2 regions of the Streptomyces sp. NPDC002206 genome follow, and region 2 is predicted to be linked to the other one. Evidence: riboswitches for the same ligand, from Rfam matches in the RefSeq annotation. Region 2 holds a riboswitch; the other holds the start of a gene.
The links. Region 2 has a riboswitch for thiamine pyrophosphate ahead of ACWCP8_RS05220 (purine-cytosine permease family protein). Riboswitches for the same ligand answer to the same signal wherever they lie in the genome.

Region 1 (3,399 bases), on a different contig from region 2:
GCGCTTCGCGGGCCAGCCGCGCGGTCAGCACGGCCTCGCCCGCGGTGAAGCAGCCCGCCGTGTTCGGCAGGACGCGGATCGAGAGCCGTTCCAGAACGGAGAGCACCGAACCCTGCACGGTCGGATCGAGGCGGCGCATCGCGACGGTGGTCAGCTCGGTGCCGGACGCGGTCAGCGAGCGTTCCAGCACGTCGAGGCTGGGTGCCCCGCCCGTCCCCATGATCAGCCGGGAGCCGAACGTGGTGTCGCCGAGGGCGAAGAGATCGTCGGACATGGTCAGCCTCCCTGGACCGCGGTGAGAACTTCGATCCGGTCGCCGTCGGCGAGCGCCGCGGTGGACCACCGGCTGCGCGGGACGACGGTCTCGTTGACAGCGGCCGCGACGCCCGAGGGCGCCGCGGTGAGGGTGGCGACGAGGGCTTCGAGGGTGGTGCCGGCGTCGATCGAGCGGGGATCACCGTTCACGGACACGGAGAGCGCGGCGGAGTCGGTCATGCGGGCTGCTCCTGACGTGCGGTGGTCGGGGGCGCGGCGGGCGGCGGTACGACGGTGGGCGAGAACCGCCCGGGGGTGAACGGGCGGGCCACGGCGGGCAGCTCGCCGGTGGTCAGCAGCTCGGCCATGGCGTCACCGGTCACGGGGGTGAGCAGCACCCCGTTGCGATGGTGGCCGGTGGCGAGATGCAGGCCGGGCAGGGCGGTGGGGCCGAGCAGCGGGGCGTTGTCGGGGGAGGCGGGGCGCAGGCCGGCCCGGGTCTCGGTGAGCGGCAGTTCGGTGATGCCGGGCACCAGCTCATGGGCGTCGCGCAGCAGTTCGTAGACCCCGCCCGCCGTGACCGTGGTGTCCCAGCCCATCTCCTCGCTGGTGGCGCCGACGACCAGCTCGCCGTTCTCGCGGGGGACGAGATAGACATGGCTGCCGCGGACCACGGCCCGCACGGTCCGGGTGAGGAACGGCGCGTACGCGGCGGGCACGGTCAGCCGCAGCACCTGCCCCTTCACCGGCCGGACGGGCGGCACGACCTCGTCCGGCAGCCCGGCGAGCCGCCCGCTGAGGCTGCCCGCGGCGAGCACGACCTGGTCGGCTGCGAGCTCCGTGCCGGCTGCCAGTACGGCTCCGGCGGCCCGGTCCCGTACCACCACCAGGCGTTCCGCCCGGTCGCGGTGGAGGACCACTCCGGCCCGTTCGCAGGCCGTCAGCAGGGCGGCGGCCAGCCGACGGGGGTCGACCTGGTGGTCGCCGTCGACCCGCAGACCGCCGCGCACACCCGGCGCCAGCATCGGTTCCAGGCGGCGGCACTCGCGGCCGGTGAGCCACTCCGACTGCAGCCCCGAACGGTGCTGGAGCGCGTGCAGTTCCCGCAAATGGGCGCGGTCGTCGGAGTCCAGGGCGACCGCGAGGGTGCCGCAGGCCCGGAAGCCGATGTCCTGGCCGCTCGCCGCCTCCAGCTCGGCCGCGAAGCCCGGGTAGCGCGCGGCGGAGGCGACATTGAGGCCGAGCAGCATCTGCTCGCCGTAGTGGAGTTCGGTGACGGCGGCGAGCATTCCGGCCGCGACCCGGGCGGCACCGCCGCCCGGGTCGGGGTCGACGACCGCGGTGCGCAGGCCGCGCTGCGCCGCCCGCCAGGCGGTCACCAGACCGATGATTCCGCCCCCGATGACGAGGACGTCGGATCCGGGTACGTCGGATCCGTTTGCCGAGATGTTCCCGGACGATCGCATGGGCGTCCAGCCCCTCCCTTCGCCGGCATGACCCGGATCAGGTTCGTACGGTCGGAGGCCGCGCAGCCTCCCTCTCAGCCCGGTGCGTCCGGGCTCCCGCGAGTGTCTTACGTTGGCCACCCTAAACCCCGTCACCCGGACCCAGTAAGGGAGCAGCCACTGTGGCCCGTTCACTCGACGGACTTGTCCTCTCGCCGGTCGCCGACCAGGCGCCGGGTCAGGTCGGCACCCGGACCCGCTTCACGTACCACGAGGAGAAGGGCACGATCTGGGCCGATTACGCGGGCGGGGACGTGGTCTGGGGCCATCTCGTCGGCACCCGCACCGGCGATCGACTCGACTTCCGGTACGTCCAGTTGAAGCAGGACGGAACGACCTCCTCCGGACACTGCGTCTCCACCGTCGTCGGCCTTGCGGACGGTCGGGTGCGGCTGGAGGAGCGCTGGGAATGGGAGTCGCAGGAGGGCAGCGGGACGAGTGTGGTCGAGGAACTCCAAGACCTGACGGTTCGTCAGATGCTTAAGGTGGACAGGTGAGCGAGCAGCAGACAGAGCAGCCGGCCCGGCGGACAGAGCGCCGCGTCGTCATCGTCGGTGCGGGCATGGCCGGCGTACAGACCGCGGTGGCCCTGCGGGAACAGGGCTTCACCGGCCCGGTCACCCTGATCGGTGCCGAACCCCACCAGCCGTACGACCGGCCCCCGCTGTCCAAGGCGGTGCTGCTCGGCACGGCCGAAGGCTCCGCCTTCGACATCGACTTCGAAGAGCTGGACATCGAGCTGCAACTGGGCCGTGACGTGACCGGCGTACGGGCCGACGTGCACGAACTGGACACCCTGGCAGGCCCCGTCCCGTACGACGTCCTGGTCATCGCCTCCGGCGCCGAACCGGTGGTGCTGCCCGGCTCCGAGGGGGTGCCCGGCGTCCATCTGCTGCGCACCCTCGACGACGCCGCACGGCTGCGCCCGGTCCTCGACCAGCAGCACACCGTCGTGGTCGTCGGCGCGGGCTGGATCGGCGCCGAATTCGCCACTGCAGCCCGCGCAGCGGGCTGTGAGGTCACCGTCGTCGAGGCCGCCGACCGTCCGCTCGCGGGCGTCCTGCCCGCCGAGGTCGCCGCCCCGATGGCCCGCTGGTACGCGCAGAGCGGCGCCGAACTCCTCACCGGCGCGCCGGTGGCCCGGATCGAGCCCGGCAGCGTGGTCCTCGCGGACGGCCGCACGGTTGCCGCCGGAGCGGTGGTCGTCGGGATCGGCGCCCGGCCCGCCACCGGCTGGCTGGCCGGCTCCGGCATCGCCCTCGGTCCGGACGGATCGGTGACCGCCGATGCCGCGCTGCGCACCTCGTTGCCCGATGTGTACGCGGTCGGGGACTGCGCGTCCTTCCCCTCCGCGCGGTACGGCACACGGCTCCTCGTCCACCACTGGGACAACGCCCTCCAAGGGCCGCGGACCGCCGCCGCCAACATCATCGGTGCCGGTGCGGACGGGGCGTCGCAGCTCCTGGCATACGACCCCGTGCCGTACTTCTGGTCCGAGCAGTTCGACCGGTTCGTGCAGTACGCGGGCCATCACGGGGGTGCGGACACCCTGCTCTGGCGCGGCGACCCGGCCGATCCCGCCTGGTCCGTGTGCTGGCTGCGGGACGGCGCGCTGGTCGCCGTTCTCGCCGTCGGCCGG
Region 2 (3,399 bases):
CCCCAGCGCGCAGCCGCCCCCTGTCACCCGGGTCAACAGGGCATCGCCGTTGGCGATCCGGGCGCTGCGCGCACCGTCGGTGACGAAGTCGACAGGCCCGGAGACGGCGACCACACAGCCGGCCGTACGCGCCAGCTCGCGAGCTGATTCCTCGGCGGCCCCGACGCCGTCGGAGGAGTCCACGCCGCGGCCGCCGTCGCCCGCGCCCGCGAGCGCGATGATCTCGGACGCGTTGCCCCGGATCACACTCGGTCGCAGTCGCAGGAGCTCTCGCGCCAGCGCGGTGCGCACCGGCAGCGCGCCGACCGCCACCGGGTCGAGGACCCACGGCGTGCCGGCCGGACCCGCCGCCCGTGCGGCCTCGACCATGGCGGAGCGCTGCTCCGCGTGCGGGGTGCCGAGATTGATCAGCACACCGGAGGCGATCCGGGCGAACGGGCCGGCCTCCTCCGGAATGTCGACCATGGCCGGTGAGGCGCCAAGCGCCAGCAGGACGTTGGCGGTGAAGCCCGTGACCACAGAGTTGGTCAGGCACTGAACGAGAGGGGAGTGCGCCCGCACGCGTGCGAGGGCCTGCGGAGCGAAGGCGGTGTGATCGGCGGATGTAGCGGGCATGGGATATCGCTCCGTGGGGGAGTGGATGTCGTTCGGACGTCGGGGGTCCGTCGGCCGACGGCAGGTCAGTCCTGCGGGCAGTGGCGTAGCCGCAGCGGCGCGTAGATTGCGAGCGCCACGAGGAACGCCACGTAGTACGAGAGGTCGGCGCCGTGCAGGGCGGCCGCCACCGGGCCCACGTACAGACTGGTGTCCATGAACGGCACGGCCGCGGCGAAGGCGATGGCGAATGCCAGCAACGGGGGCCATCCGGACTGCGGCCGGGCGGTCTCGGCGGCGAGGTCGATCGCCGCGCCGCCCCGCGCCCGGGCCCGTGCGATCCAGTCGACGATGACGATCGCCACGAAACCGGGAATCCAGTAGCCGACGAACAGCAGCACGTTCTGGAAGCGGGCAGTGGTGTCGGCAGCGTGCATCCACAGCACCAGCGGGAAGCCGAGCACGGCGGCGAGGGCGGCGGCCGCCGGGCGCGGGAGGCGCACGCCGACGGTCTGCAGAGCCAAGGAACCGCTGTAGTCGTTCATGGCGTTGCTGCAGAGGGCCGCCAGCGCCACGGCGAGCAGCCCGAACGCGCCCAACGCCCCACCGCCCAGCAGCTCGTCCACACCCGCGGCGGTCTGGTCGGTCAGCACGGACGCGCCCAGCAAGCCGAGGGCCTGGACGGCCACGAAGGACACCACCAGGCCGAGCAGCGTGAACCAGAACATGCGCGGGCGCGAGGTTGTGCGTGGCAGATAGCGGCTGAAGTCGCTGGCGTACGGAGCCCAGGACAGGGCCAGACTCAGTGCGATGGTGCTGGTCAGGACGAACGCGCCGGCCTGGTCGGCGCCGTGCGCGGTGCCGGTGCCGACCGCAGGGACACCGTCGAGCAGCCGCCAGGCGATCAGCGCGAACGCGGCGGCGAGCACGAAGGTCATGACGATCTGGAGCCGGTGGATGGCCTCGTAGCCCAGGACGCCGAGGGCGCCTTGGGCCAGCATCATGGCCAGGACGCCGAGCCAGAACGGCCAGCCGCACAGCCGCGCGAGCGCGTCCCCGCCGAACAGCCCGATCAGCGCGTCCCAGGCGACCGAGGACAGCCACTGCAGGATGCCGGGCACCGTCACGGCCCGGCCGAAGGCGAGCCGGGCCAGCGGCAGCTGCCCGGCACCGGTCTGGCTCCCCCAGGTCCCCAGGTAGGCGGTGGGCACCGCGCCGAGCACCGTGCCCAGCACGACGGCGGCGAGCGCGGTGGCGAAGTCCAGGCCGAGGGCGATGCCGACGGTGCCGGTGAATACGCCGGTCATGGTCAGATTGGGAGCGAACCACACGGTGAACAGGCGCCCGGGACCGCCGTAGCGGTTGCTCTCGGGGACCGGCTCGATGCCGTGCGTCTCGACGCGGAGGTCGCCGGGGGCCGCCGGCATCCGTCCGTCGAAGACGGTCTGCCGGCCGTCGGCGGGCAGCCCGCCGGAAACATGCGTCAAAGGCATGAAAGACATCCCTCCGCCAGTGCGAACTGGTTCAGGTTCGACGGGTGTGATCTCAGCCCTCGGGTAGGGCACCCCGTGTCCGGTACGACCGTCAGACTAACCCGGTCCCTTTGAACACCTGCACGGAGGTCTGGGTGGCCACGACTCGGTGGGTTCGTCCGTGGCGTGGATGCGCCGTCCGCGTTAGGGGGCGGCACGCCGTGCTCACGGTCGCGTTCCCACCTCCGCGTGACCCGTGCGATCCAGATGCCAGCGGTGTTCCACCTCGAAGCGGTGCAGCCCGGTGCGGCGTTCGACGATCACGTCGACGGTGGCGCGTTCCGTGTTGGTGCACGTGGCGGTCGCTCCGTCGGGGTCGGTGTAGGAGAGCGACACACAGTCGGCCGGGTCCTGGGTCACATCGATCCGTACCCTGCGCCGCGCGGTGCCGCCTGCGACCGACCAGTCGGGCAGCCCGATCCGTGCGCGCAGCAGTGGCGCGGTCAACAACGGGTCGCGCGGCCAGTCGGCGCCACCGATCCGCAGCTGAAGCATGGGCAGCGGGGGCAGCCACCGCATCGTGGGACGGCGGGCGACGGCCGCCACCACTTCCAGTACGTCCCCGCCGCCGAGGCCCGCATGGAGCCATGCCCATCGCTGGGCATTGCCGTGCCCGGCGATCCGGGCGACGCCTCCCACGGCGTCGGAGAGGGTGAACTGCCGTTCTCCGACGATGAGTTCCCCCTCGAAAAGGGCGTCGGGGGCAGGCACGACCTGGGCGGCGGGCAGCAGTTCACGCTGCCAGGACCAGCGCGGAAAGGTGTAAAGGGGTGCTCCGCCGCCGGTGACCGCCAGGCGCCAGGTGATCGCGCCCGCGGTGCCTTCCAGCAGCCGGGGCGTTGCCCGCACCCCCGGCACCTCGAAGTACGCCTCGCCCCGGGGCGGTGGGGAGTCCGGGGCCCCGAACCGCTCGGTGACCGGCGGTCCGTCCGGTGGGAATACGGATATCCAGCCATGCGCCCGGGCCGGGCCGTCGTGCTTGGGTGCCACCACTTCGTGGTGGATCCACACGCCGGTACCGGTACGGGGATCGGTCAACGTCGCGTACCAGACTTCGAGCCGCCCTGGACGGCCGGTCATCCGCGGCGGGTAGAGCGAGTTCACGAGGGTTTCCTTTCACCGGGGCGCGGGGGCCCCGTACCGTGCGCGCACGCCTGCCTCGGCGGTGCTCTCCACGATGCCGGGGCAGGCCCGTTCGGCCAGCGCCGCGATCGTCAGTGAGGGGTTGACGCAGAGCGAGGTCGGCACTGCCGAGCCGTCGGTGACGAACAGG

Region 1: it holds a riboswitch for thiamine pyrophosphate, as region 2 does, so the genes downstream of both, thiO (glycine oxidase ThiO) here and ACWCP8_RS05220 (purine-cytosine permease family protein) in region 2, are expected to answer to the same signal.

The regions. Positions count from the first base shown of each region.
Region 1 covers NZ_JBSFCW010000007.1:12,106-15,504, reverse strand. The annotation lists gene ACWCP8_RS15665 (thiazole synthase) at 1-274, opposite strand, end outside; gene thiS (sulfur carrier protein ThiS) at 277-495, opposite strand; gene thiO (glycine oxidase ThiO) at 492-1,721, opposite strand; TPP riboswitch at 1,719-1,831, opposite strand; gene ACWCP8_RS15650 (hypothetical protein) at 1,883-2,257, shown strand; gene ACWCP8_RS15645 (NAD(P)/FAD-dependent oxidoreductase) at 2,323-3,399, shown strand, end outside.
Region 2 covers NZ_JBSFCW010000002.1:71,635-75,033, forward strand. The annotation lists gene thiM (hydroxyethylthiazole kinase) at 1-615, opposite strand, end outside; gene ACWCP8_RS05220 (purine-cytosine permease family protein) at 681-2,087, opposite strand; TPP riboswitch at 2,079-2,173, opposite strand; gene ACWCP8_RS05225 (hypothetical protein) at 2,292-3,230, opposite strand; gene ACWCP8_RS05230 (GMC family oxidoreductase N-terminal domain-containing protein) at 3,243-3,399, opposite strand, start outside.